DNA from 3 places in the Bradyrhizobium tunisiense genome. Region 1 is predicted to be linked to each of the others. Evidence: predicted binding sites of a transcription regulator. Region 1 holds the regulator's gene; each other region holds the start of a gene.
What was found. The regulator HrcA, encoded in region 1, represses chaperone genes, less so after heat shock. The targets are predictions, from matches to a motif close to GTTAGCACTCNCNNNNNGNGAGTGCTAAC.
Positions count from the first base shown of each region.

Region 1 (7,343 bases):
GACCTTGCGATCCCGCACGCCGAGCTCATCATCCGCAAGGGCTTTCACAAGAACGTCGACAGCTATTCGGCCTTTCTCGAAGCCGACGGCAAGACCTCGACCGGACTTGCCGGATATCTCAAGGGGCGCAAGATCAAGCGCGTTTTCGTGGCGGGTTTGGCGACGGACTTCTGCGTTGCCTGGACCGCGCTCGATGGGCGCAAGGCAGGCTTCGAGGTTTATGTGGTGGAAGACGCCTGCCGCGGCATCGACACGCAGGGTTCGCTGGCAAAGGCCTGGGCCGATATGGCCAAGGCCGGCGTCAAGCGGATTCAGTCGGCGGATATCGCGGTGAGCGCGTAGGCGACGCGCTCTATCCTCCCGTCATTCCGGGGCGCGCGTCAGCGCGAGCCCGGAATCCATTAGACGGTTGTCTCCGCTGCGCGATGGATTCCGGGCTCGCGACTACGTCGCGCCCCGGAATGACAACCAAACTCAGTTCGGCGCGTCGCTGGACTCGTTGTTGTTCGCCGCCGGCGCTGCCTTCGCGCCGCCCTTGGCGACACCGACCAAAGCCGGGCGCAGCACGCGCTCGCCGATGGTATAGCCGGCCTGCATGATCTGGACCACGGTGCCCGACGGCACCGACGGATCGGGGACTTCGTACATCGCCTGGTGGAAGTTCGGGTCGAACTTCTGGCCCTGCGGATCGAGCTTCTTCACGCCGTGCTTTTCCAGAGCGTTGAGCAGGGACCGCTCGGTGAGCTCGACGCCCTCGATCAGCGAGGTCAGACCGGGATCGGCCGTGGCGCGGGCCTCGGCCGGGACGGCATCGAGCGCGCGCTGGAGATTGTCGGCGATATCGAGCACGTCGCGGGCAAAGCCGGTGATGCCATAGAGGCGGGCGTCGGCGACCTCCTTGGCGGTGCGCTTGCGCAGATTCTCCATCTCGGCCAGCGTCCGCAGCATGCGGTCGCGCGCTTCGGTGGCTTCCTTCTGCAACGTTTCGACCGAGCCGGGCTCGGGATCGTCGGGCATGATGTAGGGCTTTGACACCACGGGCTCAGGCGTCGGCGCGGTCGTGTCTTCGGGTTGCCGGTCTCGATCGGTCATCGGCTCTAATCTCGAACTCGTTTCCAGGATTGTTGGCCCGGATATCGTGCCTGAGCGCGCGAAAATCAAGCGCCCGTGATCGGCGGAAACGCCTGTCAGCCGCCCAAAAGGCGGCTGACGATGCGGGCGGCATAATCCACGGTCGGGATCACACGGGCATAATTCAGCCGCGTCGGGCCGATCACGCCCAGGACGCCGACGATGTGGCCGGCGGCATCCCGATAGGGCGAGATGATGGTGGAGGAGCCTGACAGCGAAAACAGCTTGTTCTCGCTGCCGATGAAGATGCGCACGCCTTCCGCAGTCTCGGCCCGGCCCAGGAGGTCGATGACGCCGCGCTTGGTCTCGAGATCGTCGAACAAAAGACGCACCCGCTCCAGATCCTCCAGCGCGTGCAGATCTTCCAGCAGATTGGCGTGGCCGCGGACGATGAGCTGGCGGTCCTCGTTCTCGCCGCCGGACCAGCTTGCGATTCCGGCCGAGATCACCTTCTGCGTCAGCTGATCGAGTTCGGCGCGGGCTTCCCCGAGTGCCGTCTCGAGCTCGAGCCGGGCCTCGGCCAGAGTGCGGCCGCGGATGCGTGCATTGAGGAAATTCCCGGCCTCGGTGATCGCCGAGGAGGGAACTCCGGGCGGTAGCGACAGCACGCGGTTTTCGACCTGGCCGTCCTCGCCGACCAGGATGACCAGGGCCTTCTCCGGTTCCAGACGGACGAATTCGATGTGTTTGAGCCGCGCATTGGATTTTGGCGTCAGCACCACAGCCGCCGCCCGCGTGAGTCCGGACAGCCGCGTCAGGGCCTGGTCCAGCGCCGCCTCGACCGAATGCGCCTGGCCGACGGATGTGAGCTGGCTCTGGATCGACTGGCGCTCGGCCTCATTGAGGTCGCCCACTTGCATCAGGGCATCGACGAAAAAGCGCAAGCCCAGTTCCGTCGGCAACCGGCCGGCAGAGGTATGAGGCGCGTAGATCAGGCCGAGCTGTTCCAGGTCGGCCATGACGTTGCGAACCGAGGCCGGCGACAGCGGCATCGCGATGAGGCGCGAGATATTACGTGATCCCACGGGCTCGCCGGTCGCGAGATAGCTCTCGACAATTTGCCGAAAGATGTCGCGGGAACGCTCGTTGAGCTGGGCAAGGCCTGCGCGCGGCGCGATCAGATGGATCGGATCGTGATGGGTCACAAACAGTAACTCCTCTCAGATACACGTAATTTGTCTATCCCGGGCGCTTCTGACAAGCGTGGCGTTCGCGGCCACGAAATCGGGGGGTGAAAAAACCTTGCCGCCCACCCTCACCCCCCCTACAAGCACCGCGAACAGCCCTACACCTGCGAGTTTTGGAGGATTTCCCATGCGGCCAAGCCGCCGTGCGCCCGACGAACTGCGCCCCGTGACACTGGAGCGCGGCGTGGTCAAATACGCGGAAGGCTCCTGCCTCGTGAAATTCGGCGATACCCATGTGCTGGTCACCGCCACGCTGGAAGAGCGCCTGCCGCCCTGGCTGAAGGGCCAGGGCCGTGGCTGGGTCACCGCCGAATACGGCATGCTGCCGCGCGCGACCTCGGAACGCACCCGTCGCGAGGCCTCCGCCGGCAAGCAAAGCGGCCGCACCGTCGAGATCCAGCGCCTGATCGGCCGCTCGCTTCGCACCATCGTCGACCTCGAAGCGCTCGGTGAGCGCCAGATCACGGTCGATTGCGACGTGCTCCAGGCCGACGGCGGCACCCGCACGGCCTCGATCACCGGTGCCTGGGTCGCGCTCGCCGATTGCATCAACTGGATGAAGGCGCGCAACATGATCAAGGCCAATGTGATGCGCGACAACGTCGCTGCGATCTCCTGCGGCATCTACAACGGCACGCCGGTGCTCGATCTCGACTACGCCGAGGACTCGGAAGCCCAGACCGACGCCAATTTCGTCTTGACCGGCGACGGCCGCATCGTCGAGGTGCAGGGCACGGCGGAACGCGAGCCGTTCACCCAGGACGAGTTCCTGAAGTTGATGGCGCTGGCCCAGAAGGGCATCGCGCGTCTGGTGGACTTGCAGAAACTGGCTGTGGCGTAGTCAATAGGCCCATGCACCGCCGAATCACGGACAAGCTCGTCATCGCGACCCACAATCCCGGCAAGCTCGCCGAGATGCGGGAGCTGCTTGCGCCGTACGGCATCGCGGCGGTGTCGGCCGGCGAGCTCGGCCTCGGCGAGCCGGACGAAACCGGCGGCGATTTCCGCAGCAACGCGGCGATCAAGGCGATCGCGGCGGCGCAGGCGACCAAGCTTCCCGCCTTCGCCGACGATTCCGGCATCGTCGTCGACGCGCTGGACGGCGCGCCCGGCATCTACAGCGCGCGCTGGGCTGGTCCGAGCAAGGACTTCAACGCGGCGATGGCGCAGATCGAGCGGCTGCTGCAGGAGCGCGGCGCCACCACGCCCGACCACCGACGAGCGCATTTCGTCTCCGCGCTCTGCGTCGCCTGGCCGGACGATCATCTCGAAGAGGTCGAGGCGCGCGTCGACGGCACGTTGGTGTGGCCGCCGCGCGGGACTGCCGGCTTCGGCTACGATCCGATGTTTTTGCCCGACGGCCACAACCGCACGTTCGGCGAGATGGAAAGCATCGAGAAGCATGGGCTGCCGCCGCTTGGGCTCGGCCTGTCGCACCGCGCCCGCGCCTTCGTGAAACTGGCGGAGATCTGCCTTGAGCCGCGATAGAGCGTTTTCGAGCGAAGTGGATACCGGTTCGCGCCAGGAAAACGCGTCAAAACAAGTATCCGAAGCTTTCGGCGTCTACGTGCACTGGCCGTTCTGCCTGTCGAAATGTCCCTATTGCGACTTCAACAGCCACGTCCGCCACGCCGCGATCGACGAGGCGCGCTTCGCCGCCGCCTTTGCACGTGAGATCGAGACGACCGCGCAGCGTTCGCCGGGCCGCGAGGTCACCTCGATCTTCCTCGGCGGCGGAACGCCGTCCCTGATGCAGCCTGCAACCGTCGGCGCCGTGCTCGACGCGATCGGCGAGCATTGGACCGTCGCAGGCGACGTCGAAGTCACGCTGGAGGCGAACCCGACCAGCGTCGAAGCCACGCGCTTCGCCGGCTATCGCAGCGCCGGCGTCAACCGCGTCTCGCTCGGCGTGCAGGCGCTCGACGATGCCTCGCTGAAGGCGCTCGGCCGGATGCATAGCGCCCGCGAGGCGCTCGATGCGGTCGCCATCGCGCGCCGCTCGTTCGATCGTTACTCGTTCGACCTGATCTACGCCCGCCCCGACCAGACACCGGCGATGTGGGCAGATGAACTCCGTCTCGCCATCGATGAAGCGGCCGAGCATCTGTCGCTCTATCAATTGACGATCGAGGAAGGCACGCCGTTCTTCGGCCTGCACCAGGCCGGCAAATTGAAGACACCGGACGAAGCGGTCGCGCGGGCGCTCTACGACGTCACGCAGGAGACCTGCGAGAAGCTTGGTCTTCCGGCTTACGAGATCTCCAACCACGCGCGGCGCGGCGCCGAGTGCCGGCACAATCTGGTCTATTGGCGCGGCGATGAATATGCCGGCGTCGGTCCCGGCGCGCATGGCCGGCTCGACATCGACGGCGTGCGCCATGCCACGGCCACGGAGAAGCGTCCCGAGGCCTGGCTGCTGCGGGTCGAGACCAACGGCCACGGAATCGTCACCGACGATCTCCTCAACAGCGAAGAACGCGCCGACGAATTCCTGCTGATGGGGTTGCGCCTCGCCGAGGGCATCGACCCCGAGCGCTACAAAGCCCTGTCCGGCCGGACGCTCGATCCCAAGCGCATCGCCATGCTGCGCGAAGAAGGCGCGATCACTGTGGATGCGACGGGACGGCTGCGCGTGACCAGCAGCGGATTCCCGGTGCTGGACGCGGTGGTCGCGGATCTCGCGGCGTAGGCCCGAGCCAGATCGGCGGTGCGCTCCTCGCCCGCAAGCGGGAGAGGTGAACGATCACGCCCCAAAGCTCTTCGGCGAGCCCGCGACCGCAACGCCGCCGCCCTGCGTCACCTTCATCACCGCGAGGCCCCGTTCGTTGGTGCCGTCGGCGCGGAAGCGGAACAGGCCGTCGATGCCGGCGAAGCCGGAGGCGTTGGTGAGCACGTCCGGCGAGAAGCGCGTCGTGCCCTGCGTGCGCGCGAGGGCGGCGACGAGGGCGACCGCGTCGTAGGCGAGCGTCGCGGTCCGGATCGGCTCGGCGCCGTATTTGGTGCGATAGCGGCCGGAGAATGCGCGAAAGCCAGCCGGGTCGGGCGCGGCATAGAGACCGCCTTGCAGGGCGGCGCTGGCATAGACGCGCGGACTGTCCCACAGGCCGGTGCCGAGCAGCTGGATGTTGCGCAAATTCGCGCCCGCCGCAGTCATCGCATCCGCCACCGACACGACGGCATCGCCGTCATCGGCAATGAACAGCGCATCCGCGCTGCCAAGCTGCTGCGCCACGGTCCGCGCCGGAGTGGCCCGATCGGCGCCGTATCTCTCGAAGGCAATGATGCGCCCGCCGCGCCGCGGCACCGCGGCCTTCACGGCGGCCTCGACGACATTGCCATAGGCATTGTCGGGCACCAGCACGGCGACGGAGCGCTTTCCGATGCTGGCGGAATATTCGACGATGCGATTGACGTCGGACTCCGGCAGGAACGAGAGCAGATAGACGCCGCGTCCGGCGATGCTGGAATCGGTCGAGAAGGCGATCACCGAGATGCCGCGCGTCCGCGCGACCTGCGCCACCGCCGGCACCGATTGGGCGAACAGCGGCCCGAGGATGATCTCGGCGCCCTCGTCGACGGCCTGCTGCGCGCTGGCCTGCGCGCCTTGCGGGCTGCCGTTGTCGTCCTTGATCAGGAGCTGGATGTTCGGGTTCTGGAACTCGGCCAGCGCCATCTCGGCGGCATTGCGCATGGATTGCGCGGCAAGGCCGGCATTGCCGGCGGCCGAGAGCGGCAGGATCACGGCAACCTTGACCCCACCGGTGCCGGCGGTCGTCGCCTGCTGCGGCGGGCCGGCCGGCTGGGCCGGCGGCGCGGAGCTCGAGAACGGGTTGGAGAACTGGCTGAGACTCTGCTGCACGCCCGCGCAGGCCGACAGCAGGGGCGCGCCCAGCAACAGGCCGAGCGCACTCCTTCGAGTCGCCCCTGACATCAGGGACCCCGGAACGGGAGACTTTGGATAACGCGGGCCCACCATGGCAGCTTCTCTTCTGACCCGCCGTCTCGCCGGCCGGTCACGACATTCCTTCCACGACACAAGCCGCGGATTCAGGCATATTGTCGGCAAATAGTTAACCAAAACAAAAGGATAATGGCCGCTTAACGCGGCCGCCTTTCCGTCCCGGCAGCTGTTCGCCGTCGCTCATGCAGCATCAAGGCGGCGTTTCCGTCGCGAATATGGCGCGAGGGCCCTCGCTCCCTCTCGACGTGATCCCGATTGATCACATTCCCGTCCGTTCCTCGCCCCTCACCTCGGCACGATCTTTTTCGGCGAGCCGGTTCCCAGCCCTGCGGATCGTGCCTAAGTTGATCTCATTATGCGCGCAAAGCCGGCCCCGATAAATACGCCTGAAGCTCAAGACGCCGCCTCGCGCGGTTTCTCCATCGATGCCCACCGGATCGCGGCGCCGAAGGCGGCCCCGGGCCTGCATCTGGTGGCGACGCCGATCGGCAATCTCGGCGACATCACGCTGCGTGCGCTCCAGACCCTCGCCGGCGTCGATGTCATCGCCTGCGAAGACACTCGCATTACACGGCGCCTGACCGAGCGCTACGCTATTACCGCGCAGCTCAAGCAATATCACGAGCACAACGCCGAAGCCGCGCGCCCGAGGATCCTCGAGGCGCTTGCCGCAGGCGGCTCGATTGCGCTGGTCTCGGACGCCGGCACGCCGCTGATCTCCGATCCGGGCTTCAAGCTGGTGCGCGAGGTCTGCGCCGCCGGCCACGCGGTGTATGCGCTGCCCGGCCCGTCCTCGGTGCTCGCCGCTCTGTCGGTGGCGGCGCTGCCGACCGACCGCTTCTACTTCGAAGGCTTTTTGCCGGCCAAATCCGCCGCGCGCCGCGCACGCCTTGCCGAGCTCGCCCGCATCGATGCGACGCTGGTGATGTTCGAATCCGGCAACCGCGTGCAGGATACGCTCACTGAACTCGCCGAGATCATGGGCACGCGCGAGGCCGCGATCTGCCGCGAGCTGACGAAGCTGCACGAGGAAATTTCGCGCGCGACGCTGGCCGATCTCGCGC
Region 1 is NZ_JBHLEV010000001.1:1,294,088-1,301,430, forward strand. Features, by position in the region: gene pncA (bifunctional nicotinamidase/pyrazinamidase) at 1-342, shown strand, start outside; gene grpE (nucleotide exchange factor GrpE) at 475-1,092, opposite strand; gene hrcA (heat-inducible transcriptional repressor HrcA) at 1,188-2,276, opposite strand; gene rph (ribonuclease PH) at 2,446-3,159, shown strand; gene rdgB (RdgB/HAM1 family non-canonical purine NTP pyrophosphatase) at 3,171-3,806, shown strand; gene hemW (radical SAM family heme chaperone HemW) at 3,823-5,007, shown strand; gene ACFDR6_RS06075 (penicillin-binding protein activator) at 5,062-6,294, opposite strand; gene rsmI (16S rRNA (cytidine(1402)-2'-O)-methyltransferase) at 6,635-7,343, shown strand, end outside.

Region 2 (7,343 bases), on a different contig from region 1:
CGCGACAATTCCACCGACAGCCGTATGCCGTCGATCGGATTCATCCCGATGGACAATCTGGTCGGCAAGGTGACGCGGATCGTCTGGTCGCTCGACGAAGACGGCGAGCCGCATTTCGAACGGCTGGGGAAGGTGGAGTGAGGGTTGCTCAGTCATTCCGGGGCGGCGCGTAGCGCCGAGCCCGGAATCCATCGGTCCGCGAGCTCAGCTCGCAATCTGTGGATACAGGTCGATCCATTGAGGATTCTTCTCTTCGATAAGCCTCACCTTCCATTCCCGTCGCCACTTCTTCAATTCCTTCTCTCGCGTGATGGCATTGACGGGATCGTCGTAGATCTCGAACCAAACCAGTCTGTCGACGCAATACCGCTTGCTGAAGCCAGCAGCGACTTTGTTCTTATGTTCGTGGATGCGGCGGATGATGTCATTCGTCACGCCGATGTAAAGCGTGCCGTATTTCTTGCTGGCGAGGAGATAGACGTAATAGGCCATGAGCAAGCGGTGAAATGGATTCCGGGCTCGCGACTTCGTCGCGCCCCGGAATGACCGATCTTGCTACTTTTGCGTGTGGCACGCAAAACAAAAACCCCGGCATCGCTGCCGGGGTTTCGCATTTCGTCGTTTGCCTGAACGGCTGGATCAGAAGTCCATGCCGCCCATGCCGCCGCCCGGGGGCATCGCGGGACCTGCGCCGCCCTTCTTGGGCAGCTCGGCGACCATGGCTTCCGTGGTGATCAGGAGCGCGGCCACCGAGGCTGCGTTCTGGATCGCGGTACGGACCACCTTGGTCGGGTCGATGATGCCCTTCTTGACGAGGTCGCCGTATTCGCCGGTTTGGGAGTCGAAGCCGAAAGCGTACGACTTGTTCTCCAGCACCTTGCCGACGATCACCGAGCCGTCTTCACCGGCGTTGATCGCGATCTGGCGAGCGGGAGCCGACAGCGCCTTGCGCACGATCTCGACGCCGGTCTTCTGGTCGTCGTTCTTGGTGCGCAGGCCCTTGAGCTGCTCGGAAGCACGGAGCAGGGCGACGCCGCCGCCCGGGACGATGCCTTCTTCCACGGCCGCGCGGGTCGCATGCATCGCGTCATCAACGCGATCCTTGCGCTCCTTGACCTCGACCTCGGTCGCGCCGCCGACGCGGATCACCGCGACGCCGCCGGCGAGCTTGGCCAGACGCTCCTGGAGCTTCTCACGGTCGTAGTCCGAGGTGGTTTCCTCGATCTGCGCCTTGATCTGCGCCACGCGCGCCTCAATGTCGGCCTTCTTGCCGGCGCCGTTGACGATCGTGGTGTTCTCCTTGTCGATCATCACCTTCTTGGCGCGACCGAGCATGTTGAGCGTGACGTTCTCGAGCTTGATGCCGAGATCTTCCGAGATCGCCTGGCCGCCGGTCAGGATCGCGATGTCCTGCAGCATGGCCTTGCGGCGATCGCCGAAGCCCGGAGCCTTGACGGCCGCGACCTTCAGGCCGCCACGGAGGCGGTTCACGACCAGGGTCGCAAGAGCTTCACCTTCGACGTCTTCGGCGACGATGACCAGCGGCTTGCCGGTCTGCACCACGGCCTCGAGCAGCGGCAGCAGCTCGTTCAGCGAGGAGAGCTTCTTCTCGTTGATGAGGATGTAGGCGTCGTCCATCTCAACGCGCATCTTGTCGGCGTTGGTGACGAAGTAGGGCGAGATGTAGCCGCGGTCGAACTGCATGCCCTCGACGACGTCGAGCTCGGTCTCGAGCGACTTCGCTTCCTCGACGGTGATGACACCCTCGTTGCCGACCTTCTTCATGGCGTCGGAGAGGAACTTGCCGATTTCGGCATCGCCGTTCGCCGAGATGGTGCCGACCTGGGCGATCTCGTCGTTCGAGGTGACCTTCTTGGAGTTCTTGACGAGATCCGCAACGACGGCTTCGACCGCGAGGTCGATACCGCGCTTGAGGTCCATCGGGTTCATGCCGGCGGCAACCGACTTGGCGCCTTCGCGCACGATCGCCTGGGCCAGCACGGTGGCGGTGGTGGTGCCGTCGCCGGCCGCGTCAGCGGACTTGGAGGCGACTTCGCGCACCATCTGGGCGCCCATGTTCTCGAACTTGTCCTCGAGCTCGATCTCCTTGGCGACGGTGACGCCGTCCTTGGTGATGCGGGGAGCGCCGAACGACTTGTCGAGGACAACGTTGCGGCCCTTGGGACCGAGCGTGACCTTCACCGCGTTGGCGAGAATGTCGACGCCGCGCAGCATCTTGTCGCGCGCTTCAACCGAGAATTTGACTTCTTTGGCTGCCATGTGGATTTTTCCTTAGGTGTTGGACTGGAGGGAGAGAGGGGCTCTTAGGCCGCCTTCTTCTTGGAAGCGGGGACGTCGAGGACGCCCATGATGTCGCTTTCCTTCATGATCAGCAGGTCGACGTTGTCGATCTTGACCTCGGTGCCGGACCACTTGCCGAACAGCACGCGGTCGCCGACCTTCAGGTCGATCGGGATCAGCTTGCCGGCTTCGTCGCGGCCACCCGGGCCGACGGCGACGATTTCGCCCTGGGAGGGCTTTTCCTTGGCAGTGTCGGGAATGATGATGCCGCCAGCGGTCTTCTCTTCTGCGTCGATGCGCTTGACCACGACGCGGTCGTGAAGCGGACGGAAGTTCATGCAGTCCTCCTAAGCAATTGCTCGGGTTGATGATTTCAGATTGTTAGCAGTCGCCGCCAGCGAGTGCCAGGCGGGCACTGCTGAGATAAGGCAGGATTTTTGCGGGAGCAAGGGCTTGTAGCAGAAAAATAAGCACTCGATAGCGTCGTCTGCCAGAATCTCATTCCCATCGTTAACCGAGGCCGGGCCCGTATTAGCACGGGGCTGTATCTGCTGCTAACGCATTGAATTTCAACAGCTTGTTAAACTTTTGGGCTTGAGATGAATTGTCAGTTTGCGTCACATTTCTCTCATGTGAGCGCATCAGTACCGGGTGGCTCGTAAGGCGCACACCGACCAGGCCGCCCCTTGAATGCGCTCCTGCAAAGGAGGTTGGCATGGACGTGCGGAGTGGGGGCGTTTCCGAGGACTTCCGGAAACAGATGCTGGGTTACGGGCTGACGACGGCACAAATTCTCTATCGGATGCCGGATCACCCCTCGCTGCTACAGACCTACGTCTGGCAGAACTACGACATGTTTCCGAAATTCCCGGCGCTGAAGGATTTCCTGGCGTTCTGGCAGGAGAAGCTCGATGGCCCCCTCCATTCGGTCACCGTGGCGCATTCCAAGCTGATCAAGCCGGCCGAACTGCGCGCCGTGGATGGCGTGTTCCGGCTGCATTGAGACAGGATCAGGCGCCGCCGTTGCAGTAGCGCTTCCACATCGCGCGATAGGCCCCGTCCACCGCGCGCGCATATGAGACTGGATTGCCGGCGGCCGCGGCGGCGATCTGTCCATGCAGGTCGCGGCGCAAGCGATCGAGTTCGCCGATGTCGGCGGCATGGCCAACAGCGATGTCGATATACCCCTCATCGCTGTCCGTGACCCAGTCCGGCAGGCCGAGCGCGGTGAGGATGGAGCCGGCCGCACGGCTGGGCAGGCTGTTGCCGAGCTTCGCCACCAGCGGCACGCCCATCTGCAGGGCTTCCCACGTGCTGACGCCGCCATTCTGCGGGAAGGGGTCGAGGGCGATATCGACGCGATTGAACGATGCCAGGTGTTCGCCCCGCAAGGTGGCTCCGAGCAGATCGATACGTTCGGCCGGCACTCCGCAGGCCGCAAACCGCGCCAGCAGATTGTCACGGACCAGTTGATCGTCCAGCGCGACATCCTTGATCAGCAGTCGCGAACCCGGCACCCGCTCGAGAATTCTGGACCAGACCTTTGCTGCCTCGTCCGAAATCTTGCTGATGCGGTTGAAGACACCGAAGGTGACGAAGCCGTTCGCGATCGCCGGCGCCGGCGCCCGCTCGATCCCGGCCGGCAGTGGCGTCAGCGTCACGAAGCACGGCAGATCGACAACGGTCTCCGCAAACAGATGCCGGACCGAGAGTGGAATCGCGACGGGGTCCGAGAACAGGTAATCGATCGTCGGCAGTCCGGTGCCTGTGCCGTGGCCCCAGCCATGGGCCTGAATGGGTGCCGGCTTGCGCGCAAACACGCCGAGACGGTTGCCCCTGGTATGGCCGGACAGGTCGATCAGGATATCGACGCCATCGGCGCGGATCTCGGCGGCGAGACGCTCGTCGGTCCATTGTGAGGCATCGCGCCAGCGATCGGCAATCCCCTGGAATTCCCTGGTCGTCGTGTCCAGTTTGGACGAACAGGAGTAGCACACGATCTCGAACTGAGCACGGTCGTGGTGTTGCAGGACCGGCTTGAAAATGAACGCGGCCGAATGCGCGTTGAAGTCCGACGAGACATAGCCGAGCACCAGGCGGCGATCCGGATCGCGGCTGTTGTCATGCGGTTCTGACGCCTCCGCGGCGATCTTCGCGCCGACACGCTCCCACCATACCTGCCGTGCCTGCTGATGTCGTTCGACGGTGGCGTCTCCCACAAAATCGAGCGTGAATATCTTGTTTGAGATCGCGCTCTGAAGGTCGGGCTGGATGTCGAGAGCTCTGTCGAAACTGGCGATGGCTTCGTCGACCTGGCCAAGCCCGGCGAGACAAAGGCCCAGCACCAGGTGAGCTTGAATGGAATCGGGAGCGATCGCGAGGGCTCGCTCGCAATCGTGCGATGCCTTCGCAATTTGCTGGATCTGGAGCAGGATGCTGGCCCGCGCGAGCCACCCGTTTGCGTCGTCGGGTGCCAGCGCGATCGCCCGATTGCCATCTGCCAGGGCTTCGTCAAATCGCTGAAGTTCCCGCAATGCAACGGCACGGTTCGCCAGCGCCGCGGCGTAGTCGGGCTTGATCGACAGCGCGCGGTCGAGGCTCGCGAGCGCCCCGTCATAGTTGCGCAGTCGGCTGAGCGCCCAGCCCCGGCCGTTATTGGCTTCAGCAAGGTTAGCGTCGCATGCGAGCGCCTTGTCGTAGCTGTGGAGCGCCTCCTCGTGAAGGTCGAGGGCCACGCTCGCGTTACCGAGGTTGGAGAGGGTTACGGCGTGGTTGGGCCGCAAGGCGAGGGCCTTGCGATAGCTCGCGCATGCCTCGCCGTGACGCCGGAGTCCGTTGAGCGCAACGCCGAGACTCATATGAGCATCGGCAGATCGTGGATCCCCGGCAACCGCTCGGCTCAGCAGAATTTCGGCTTGCTGATAGTTCTTGGCATCGCACTCCAACGCGCCGAGCATATGCAGCGCGATGAATTGGTTGGGTGCGAGCTGCAGGACCTGGCGATAGGCCGCCTGAGCCTCGGGAAGAAGCCCCATCTTGTGCAACTGGAGTGCATGCCCAAGCAATGGCAGCACTTCGGCCTTCTGTCGTTTCTGAAGCCGGGCATTTTGAAATGCACGCTGACCAACGCTGTTGCCCATGAATCAATTCCCCAGGATCTGGTGGTGAGATTAATTCAGCGTGAGAATGAATACGAGACGACGGCGGCCCGCCACGACAGCCTGGGACAAGCTACGATTGGGTCTTCGATTGGCCAGCCCGCAATTGCTGCCTCGTTCAAGACTGGATAGTCTGCCTCCGGGTCGCGCCCGTCTGGCGGTCGCGGCTCAGATCAGGGAGGCAGACCATGGCCAAGCAAAAGGCATCAAAGCCCGCAACGAAGACTGCGGAGAAGAAGCGCAGCGGAGCAAAGGCGGTGGCGCGATCGTCGGCGCGCAAAGCGGTGAAGGCGAAGGCACGTGTTGTGGTGCCGAAAAAGCCCGCGCGCCCCAGGCAACGCATCGCAATCAGCCATCACCGCGAGGAAGACTTCAAGGCCGACGGTCTGCGCACCTACGCCAAATACCGCGACCTCGGCATCGCCGCAGCGTCCCATGGTCTCGCGCAAGCGCATGTGATCCGTCTGCAAGGCCCCTGCAATCCGGCCGAGGTCTCCAAGCTGCACTTCCACGACGTCGAATTCCAGATGGTCTATGTGCTCAAGGGCTGGGTGAAGACCTACATGGACGGGCAGGGCGAGACGCTGATGAAGGAAGGCAGCGCCTGGACCCAGCCGCCGAAGATCAAGCACATGATCCTCGACTACTCCGACGACGTCGAGCTGCTGGAGGTGATCCTGCCGGCGGAGTTCAGGACGGTGGAGTTGAAGGCGTAGGTGCTCGACCCGCCGTCTGAGCTGTCGCGCATTTTCTCCGCCGTCATTCCGGGGCGATGCGCAGCATCGAGCCCGGAATCCATCGGGCGACAGTACGCGCGGGTAAATGGATTCCGGGTTCGCGCTATGCGCGCCCCGGAATGACGAGGGAGATTACGCCAGCACCCCCACCACCGCTCCCATCAAGCACGTCGTCAGCGTCCCCGACACGATCGACTTCAGTCCGAGCGCGTTGATCTCCGCGCGCCGCTCCGGCGCCATCACGCCCAGGCCGCCGATCATGATGCCGAGGCTGGCGAAATTGGCGAAGCCGCACATCGCATAGAGCATGATCAGGCGCGAGCGCGGATCGAGCGCGTCGGGCGGCAGCTTCGAGAAGTCGACATAGGCGATCAATTCGTTGAGCACGGTCTTGGTGCCCATCAGGCTGCCGGCCGTCACCGCCTGATCCCACGGCAATCCCATCAGCCAGCACACCGGCGCCATCACGAGCCCAAGCAGGCGCTGCAACGAGATCGCGGCACCGCCGATGTGCGGCAAGAGGCCGAGCATGGCGTTGACGAGATAGACCAGCGCCACCAGCACCAGCAGCATCGCGACGATGTTGATTAGCAGCTCGATGCCTGCGCTGGTGCCCTTCACGATCGCATCCATCGTGCCGGACACCTCCGTCTCGGGGTCCTCCAACGCTCCGCCGGTGCGCTTGTCGAAGGTTTCAGGGACCATGATCAGGCTGATGAGGATCGCGGCCGGTGCGCCCAGCACGGAAGCGATGACGAAATGCGCGGCGGCATCCGGGATGAGGGGGGCAAGGAACGTCGCATAGAGCACGAGCACGGTGCCCGCGATCCCGGCCATGCCGCCGGTCATCACCAGGAACAGCTCGCTGCGGGTCATCTGGGCAAGATACGGCCGCACGAACAGCGGCGCCTCCACCATGCCGAGAAAGATGTTGGCGGCCGTCGACAGGCCCACGGCGCCGCCGACACCCAGCGTCCGCTCCAGCAGCCAGGCCATGCCGCGCACGATCGGCGGCAGCACGCGCCAGTAGAACAGCAGCGTCGTCAGCACGCTCATGACCAGCACGATCGGCAGCGCCTGGAACGCCAGGATGAAATCGGCGCCCGGCACTTTGACATCGAAGGGCAAGGGGCCGCCGCCGACATAG
Region 2 is NZ_JBHLEV010000010.1:192,927-200,269, forward strand. Features, by position in the region: gene lepB (signal peptidase I) at 1-141, shown strand, start outside; gene ACFDR6_RS31695 (GIY-YIG nuclease family protein) at 205-492, opposite strand; gene groL (chaperonin GroEL) at 640-2,280, opposite strand; gene ACFDR6_RS31705 (co-chaperone GroES) at 2,325-2,639, opposite strand; gene ACFDR6_RS31710 (usg protein) at 3,017-3,304, shown strand; gene ACFDR6_RS31715 (O-linked N-acetylglucosamine transferase, SPINDLY family protein) at 3,312-5,441, opposite strand; gene ACFDR6_RS31720 (cupin domain-containing protein) at 5,648-6,175, shown strand; gene ACFDR6_RS31725 (NupC/NupG family nucleoside CNT transporter) at 6,329-7,343, opposite strand, start outside.
Region 2: a site for HrcA is predicted at 2,682-2,710, ahead of ACFDR6_RS31705 (co-chaperone GroES). Genes of this name have one in related genera too.

Region 3 (7,343 bases), on a different contig from region 1:
AGCTCGAATCGGGCGATCGCGTGATCGCCCTGACTATCACCAGAGGCCTGCTTTCGTATCGGAGCGTGCCGGAGGTGAAAGCCTCGAGCGAGTGTGCCTTCCGAAGGCAAACGTCGGGGGCCGGTCGCGACGATGCCTCCAAGACGTCCTCGGAGAAGTCGCGCCCGATGAAGACCAGACGGCTCGTTCGGAGCTCATCTGGTTTCCAGGGGCGTTGTTGCAGGGGGCGAATTCGACCAAGCCGCGTTCGCTTGGAGCTGGCTGTAGGTGTGATCTTTTCAATCGAGCCTATAAGAGGCCTGAAAGAACGTACCCCAGCGCTCCGTACTGAACTTCGAAAACTCAGTCTCAGTCGTTCCCGAGCCGTTACAGCCTGTGCATGTCATTTCACTGTCTTTTTTGGTCCACATGGCCCAATAGCGCGCGCCGATGCCGACGCTGAAGTTCTTGGTAATGAAGTAGGACAACACGCCTTCGAGTTGGACACCCCCGCCTCCGTTCCCGCGTTGATCAATGAAGGTGGTCGGCGGGCGCACAAGATGATTGTCACGTCCTTTGAAATCGGTCCAAGGCAGGTAAGCGACGTCGGTACTCAAACGCCAACGCTCGGTGAGCATGGTTTCGGCGCTTAGGCCGGCACGAGGTGCATTCCACTGGGAATTCTGGCTTCCAACGACTGTGTCGTCACCATCTGGATGTGGCCGCGAGCATCCACCCATCGGGTTGGCAATCTGTACACATCCGATGGAGTCGGAGCTCTGTTCGTAGTAGGTCCAGCCGATAAAGCCACCGACCTTGTAGTTGGCGCCGCGCAGGAAATCGTAACCTACGTCGGCGGTGTAATAGGTGAACCTCCCGTTTGCCTGGCCTGATCTCGTGTTGATATAGGAGAGGCTGCGATCAATTCCCCAATCTTCATCGTTGGTGCTTCCTTTGTCGAAGCGACCGATGCCAACGTTGCTCTTCAGAAACACTCCCCATGGGCTGTCAACCCGGCCAAATAATTCCCCGGAAAGTCCGTTGAGACCGTGGTAGGTGATCCTCGATACAAGAATGTTAGGATCTCCAGCAGGGATTTCATTGGGCACAGCGCTGTCATTCCATTGGAATCGTCCGCGGCTGAGCCAGAGCCGCGAGCCGCCTTCGAACGACCAACCGGCTGTGTCAGCCGTCGGCGGCACGCTGCCCGTTGCTTTCGTGAACAACGGCTCATCGGAGCGCTGCGCACCCCAAGGGTCGGCGTCAAAGTGGTAATTCAGACCGATCGTTCCGATGTGATAGCTGCTAGACAGGCTCGTTGTATTCGCCGGAAGGATTGCGAACGGCGGAAGCTGCACCGTCGGAGGCGTTGCGACACTCGGCCCACCGAAATGGAGATAGTCATATTCGACCCTGAGAGACCATGCAGACGTAAGCGCTTGCTCGACGCCCAGCCCGATGATGCCGCCGACCCGACCATAGTCGAAACTGGTGTTCTCCTGAGTCCCGCGGCCATTGAACTCGTTGTTGTTGACGACATCGCCGCGATTGTTTTGCCAAGCCACGCCTCCCTTGAGATAGGCCAGCGTGTGGCCATGCGGGCCAAAGGTGTAACCGACCCGGCCGGTCCCGGTCGCAAAGACGTTGGGACCTGCCGTGCAATTTGCACTCACAACAAAGCCGGAGGAGGCGAGGCAGGTATTTGTGCCGTCGGAGACAGCACCGCTGACATCGAGTTCGACGCCAAACACCCAGCTATTCTTTTGCCAGTTATAGCCTATCTGGCCACCTGCGAGGAACACTGGGGTGTCAACCACGCCGCCATAGATTGGGGGACCGTAGGGATTGCTGAATGAGGTTCGGCCATACCCACCGCCGACGTTCCCGCCAATATAGCCTCCGGACCAGCTCCACACCGCCGCTGGCAATTTCACGTCTGGCCAAAGGTCTACCGCATTGGCTGCACCGCTTGCGACGAGCGCAATTGTTGCGACTCCCGAAAGAAGAACTCCAGATCGCATTCCAAACACTTCCTGCATTTTGCGCCGTCCACAACCGAGCGCCTTAACTTGTCGCCACAGCAAACCGTCGGGGCCAGACCAAACGCTTGCGACGCGCGCCCTAGTCCGCCTGGAAAATCACCGCTTGCGATTGGCAATGATGACGTCAGCAAAGCAAACCGCGAGCCAATTGAATTCGGCGGTTCTGCAGGCACTTCGTAATGGTGTGTAGCGTCAAGTTGCTGACATTTGTCTCAAGACACACAATCTACGTTGCTATCACCGACCGCTTGATCATGAGGCGCATCTGAAGCAGGCCAATAAAGCATCCGCCGCAACTTTGCCGATGTCTGATAGGAACGGGGCCGGCTGGCGAGACCAGCGTCTTCACTCCAGGGGGCGCGTGTGGATCGGTGCCGAAGCATGCCTCGTCTATGTCGTATGGATCAGTGACTTATGGCGCGATCGGGGTCGTGACCCCACACCGATAAACAGACATGGCTCAGGTCAGGGTTGCTCAAGCCTTCGCGTGAGGCGTCGCGAAGAGTCGTCCGGCCTCGCGATCAACCGGATGGGATTCGGTGCGCACGTCGCATCACGACGAAAAAGCCGCATTGCCGCCAGCATGCCTCCGGAACGACGCTGCCGGGCGTCAGATTTCTGACATCGCCGTTTTCAATTCGACGTGGCTCTGATCTCACAGCATCGAACGCGTTTCGCGGCTGATGTCGCTCGGGGCGCGCACAGATGACGCGCTTCAAGGCGACGTAATGACGACGCTTCTATTCGGATCTTCGCACAGGAAGGATGCGGAGTGCCGCGAGCAGCAGCGAACCGTCGTCGGCGAACAGGTCCCAGATCATGATCCCGGCGAGTCCATGGGCGCGCACGTACATCGTCTTGCGTGCGATGGATAGCGGATCGTCGTAGCCGATCCATATCCGCCGTTCAGCGTCATAGAGCCACGGCACCTGAGCCTCATCACTCCAATACCGGCGAAAGCCCTGCTCTTCCGGTCGCCGGACAACGAGATCGCGATAATCGATGCCGTCGCTCCCTCCCCACTCCTCGCTCGCCGCCGTCCCCTTTTGCAAGAGCCCTCCGTTCTCCTGCGGAACGCCTGCAACAGCTCGGCCATAGAAGGCTACGCCGAGCGTGACCTTGGCCCGCGGTCCCCGGCCCGGATCAAGGCATTCACACTTGCATCGACATTGAGATCGGGACTTGGATCGCCGGCGCAGGCGAACAGCGGAGCATTGAAGCCGGCAAAGGTCGAGCCCGCATGATAGTCGTAGGCCATTAGATGAATCCGGTCGACCAGCGGGGCGAGAGCGGCTGCCTCCAGATTGACAATCTTATTGGGGACGGCCGATACGGCAATGGTGAGCTCCAGCTCCCTGCGCTCCAATGCGGAAAACTCGGTGAGTCTTCGGCGAAGCTCCGCAATCAGAAGCGTGAAATTCGTACGGTCTTCGAGGCGCGCGAGATTCCCTGGACGTCCTCCTGAGACAGGAAACTCCCAATCGACATCCACACCATCGAACAGACCCGGATAGGGTCGAAAGAACGCCTCGATAACGGATTGTGCGAACCGCGCGCGCGACATCGGCGTGGCAGCGGCGGCCGAGAAATATTTCGACCCGCTCCAGCCGCCCAACGAAATCAGGATGCGGAGCTCCGGACTGCTCCGCTTCAATTCGGCGAGTTGGGCGAAACTGCCGCCGAACGGGATCGACGGCGCGGTTCCGTCGCAGGCTCCTGCGTCGAGGCAACGATCCGAAAGTCCAGCCAGTCCTTCTGCCGAAACGGTTCCGAACGCGTACATCAAGTGGGTCAGCTCGCGAGCCGGGATCGTCTTGATGTTTGGACCGCCCGTCCGGGCTTTCCACGGGGCGACATAGCCGGCGACCACTGGCCTCCTGGGCGGCGTGGCCCGTCCCGGCTGCATCAGTGCGTATCCGCACACGAGCGTAGAAAACCCGGCTGCAGCGAAGTTTCGACGATTAATTGCCACGGATTACGGCCTTATGCTCTCTGTCTGATTTTACCTGCGCCAACCGATAACGCGATCGCCTCAGCGAGCCTTCGATATGCGTGGCTCCCTTCGTTTCACCTGATCGCTACGACTTCATGGCGGCATCTTCATCGAGAGCTGTATTTGCTGCGCGACGGGTTCGGCTCTCGAATGGCGAGAATACGACGAATTGAATGCGGTGGAGAAAGGCTCGTCTAAGACGAAGTATGGAAGTTCTAAGAGCTGTTCTGCGGCTGGCTTCCGACATTTTGTGGCTAGCATCCGCCGCGTTGTCCCATCCGAATTTGTCGAAAGGCGCACAAGTAGATTGGTGTATTGGAACGTATGGGCCGCAGCTACGGCCGCTCTCGTCGCTGATGCACCAGGATGGGAGGCTATGAAGGCAAACTGTGGCACGCATGCTACCCCCACGGGCTTCCCTGTGAACCGGCGTTCAGGCCCGAGCGGAACCCCTCCTTTTTGGTAGGATTTAAGTTGCAACCGATGCGTGATACGGATCATTCTTGCACTTGCGACTTGACTCACCTACAGAAAGCCAGGGAGCTCGAAAATGAACGACAACGCGTCTTCAACGCGAAGCGATCTGCAGGGACTTAGGCTTATCCGCGCTTTTCTCCGGATACGCGATCAACGCACCCGGTCCGAGTTCGTCGACCAAGTCGAAAGGCTCGCCGCGGAGGAGCCTGCAGAATCGGGTTCGAGGTTGCCCGGTTCATCTGGTTTCGCCGAGCATCCGGCGGATCCTCTCAGTTGATCTCTCGCCTTCTTCGTGTCGCCCAGCCACGTTCCAGCATCATTCGCGTCTGCCCTTGTTGCAGGAAGTCCATGACTGGGCCGCAAATCGTGATAGCAGGGAGCCACGATGTGGCGATGCCTCAAATGCGAGTCCGCAGGCGAATTCCGCTCTGATGCCACCGCCGGGGTGTGGCGACGTCGGGACGATCAGCGTGCTCAGATCTTCGGGTACGTCGCCGCATGTGCGGATCACCTTGGCGTCGCCGAAGTCGCCGCGCGATGGGTCCTTCGGTCCCCGAGAAGGCGACTGCGCCCATGACCCCGGGCTTGCGGGACAATGCCTCGGCACGCCTCACAGCGACGTTGGCGGAAATGCATTCCGTCTTGCCGGCCGCAACTCCATCGTCGAGAACAGGCCGGCTCTCGTCGGGAGCGAACCGGACCGACACCTTCTTGCCATCGATGGTGTCCTCCTCGGAGAACGAGGTGAACGGCACCAGGCAGCAGGTCTGCGGATCGAGCCAGCGCTTCCAGTGCGCGCTCTCACTACCGGACGTTGGTCGTGCCGCCATCGAGCTCATTCTCAGCAGCTGCTGGAAGTCGACTGGCCTGCCCTTTGCTTCCAGCTTCTTGGTGGCGTCCACAGAACCCGCCACGAGCTCGGCACGCCCCAGCGTGCCATCACGAGTTCGCGTCCGCGCGGGATAGTGAGGAAAATCCTAGGCACCAAAGGCAGATCGCCGGTCCGATCATTCGCTGGTATGACCCCGAACAGCCGGCGAATACCTCAGCGCCTTTTTTCTACGAGGAGCCCTTGCTTCCCGAAAAGACCAGCCCCACTTGAGCTCCGCCTGCATTGGCACTCGCGGGCATCGACTGCTAAGAACCTGAAATCACCAACCCAAGCAATTGCTTAGGAGGACTGCATGAAATTCCGTCCGCTTCACGACCGCGTCGTGGTCAAGCGCATCGACGCAGAAGAGAAGACCGCCGGCGGCATCATTATTCCCGACACGGCCAAGGAAAAGCCGTCCCAGGGCGAAGTCGTCGCCGTCGGCCCGGGCGGCCGCGACGAGAGCGGCAAGCTGATCCCGATCGACGTCGAGGTCGGCGATCGCGTGCTGTTCGGCAAGTGGTCGGGGACCGAGGTCAAGATCGACGGGCAGGAGCTGTTGATCATGAAGGAGAGCGACATCATGGGCGTTCTCACCGATGCGTCGGCCAAGAAGAAGGCCGCCTAATCCAACTGCTCGTACCGCTCACCCCTGAGGAGCGCCTGCCGGGCGCCTCAAGAGTGAGATGAGACCAATCAACTCAGGGAAACCAATATGTCAGCCAAAGAAGTCAAATTCGGCGTCGACGCCCGCGACCGCATGCTGCGCGGCGTCGACATCCTCAACAACGCGGTGAAGGTCACGCTCGGTCCGAAGGGCCGCAACGTCGTGCTCGACAAGTCGTTCGGCGCACCGCGCATCACCAAGGACGGCGTCACCGTCGCCAAGGACATCGAGCTCGACGATAAGTTCGAGAACATGGGCGCCCAGATGGTGCGCGAAGTCGCCTCCAAATCCGCTGACGCGGCCGGCGACGGCACCACCACCGCAACCGTTCTCGCGGCCGCGATCGTCCGTGAAGGCGCCAAGGCGGTCGCCGCCGGCATGAACCCGATGGACCTGAAGCGCGGTATCGATCTCGCCGTAGACGCGGTCGTGGCGGACCTGCAGAAGAACTCCAAGAAGGTCACCTCGAACGACGAGATCGCCCAGGTCGGCACCATTTCGGCCAATGGCGATGCGGAGATCGGCAAGTTCCTCTCCGACGCCATGAAGAAGGTCGGCAACGAGGGTGTCATCACCGTCGAGGAAGCCAAGTCGCTCGAGACCGAACTCGAAGTTGTCGAGGGCATGCAGTTCGACCGCGGCTACATCTCGCCCTACTTCGTCACCAACGCCGACAAGATGCGCGTTGAAATGGAAGATGCCTACGTCCTGATCAATGAGAAAAAGCTATCTCAGTTGAATGAATTGCTTCCCTTGTTGGAAGCCGTGGTGCAGAGCGGCAAGCCGCTTGTGATTATCGCGGAAGACGTCGAAGGCGAAGCGCTCGCCACCCTCGTCGTGAACCGTCTGCGCGGTGGCCTGAAGGTCGCGGCCGTGAAGGCTCCGGGCTTCGGCGATCGCCGCAAGGCCATGCTGCAGGACATCGCGATCCTGACCGGCGGCCAAGCGATCTCTGAAGACCTCGGCATCAAGCTCGAGAACGTCACGCTCAACATGCTCGGTCGCGCCAAGAAGGTGATGATCGACAAGGAGAATACCACGATTGTCAGCGGCGCCGGCAAGAAGGCCGACATCGAGGCGCGCGTGGCCCAGATCAAGGCGCAGATCGAGGAGACCACCTCGGACTACGACCGTGAGAAGCTCCAGGAGCGTCTCGCCAAACTCGCGGGCGGCGTCGCGGTGATCCGCGTCGGCGGCGCGACCGAGGTCGAGGTGAAGGAGCGCAAGGATCGCGTTGATGACGCGATGCATGCGACCCGCGCTGCGGTCGAGGAAGGCATCGTCCCGGGCGGCGGCGTCGCCCTGCTCCGTGCC
Region 3 is NZ_JBHLEV010000009.1:44,615-51,957, forward strand. Features, by position in the region: gene ACFDR6_RS29625 (LLM class flavin-dependent oxidoreductase) at 1-24, shown strand, start outside; partial or broken gene ACFDR6_RS29630 (CobW C-terminal domain-containing protein) at 146-352, opposite strand; gene ACFDR6_RS29635 (outer membrane protein) at 279-2,018, opposite strand; partial or broken gene ACFDR6_RS29640 (glycoside hydrolase family 18 protein) at 2,762-3,927, opposite strand; gene ACFDR6_RS29645 (hypothetical protein) at 4,890-5,393, opposite strand; gene groES (co-chaperone GroES) at 5,676-5,990, shown strand; gene groL (chaperonin GroEL) at 6,078-7,343, shown strand, end outside.
Region 3: a site for HrcA is predicted at 5,605-5,633, ahead of groES (co-chaperone GroES). Genes of this name have one in related genera too.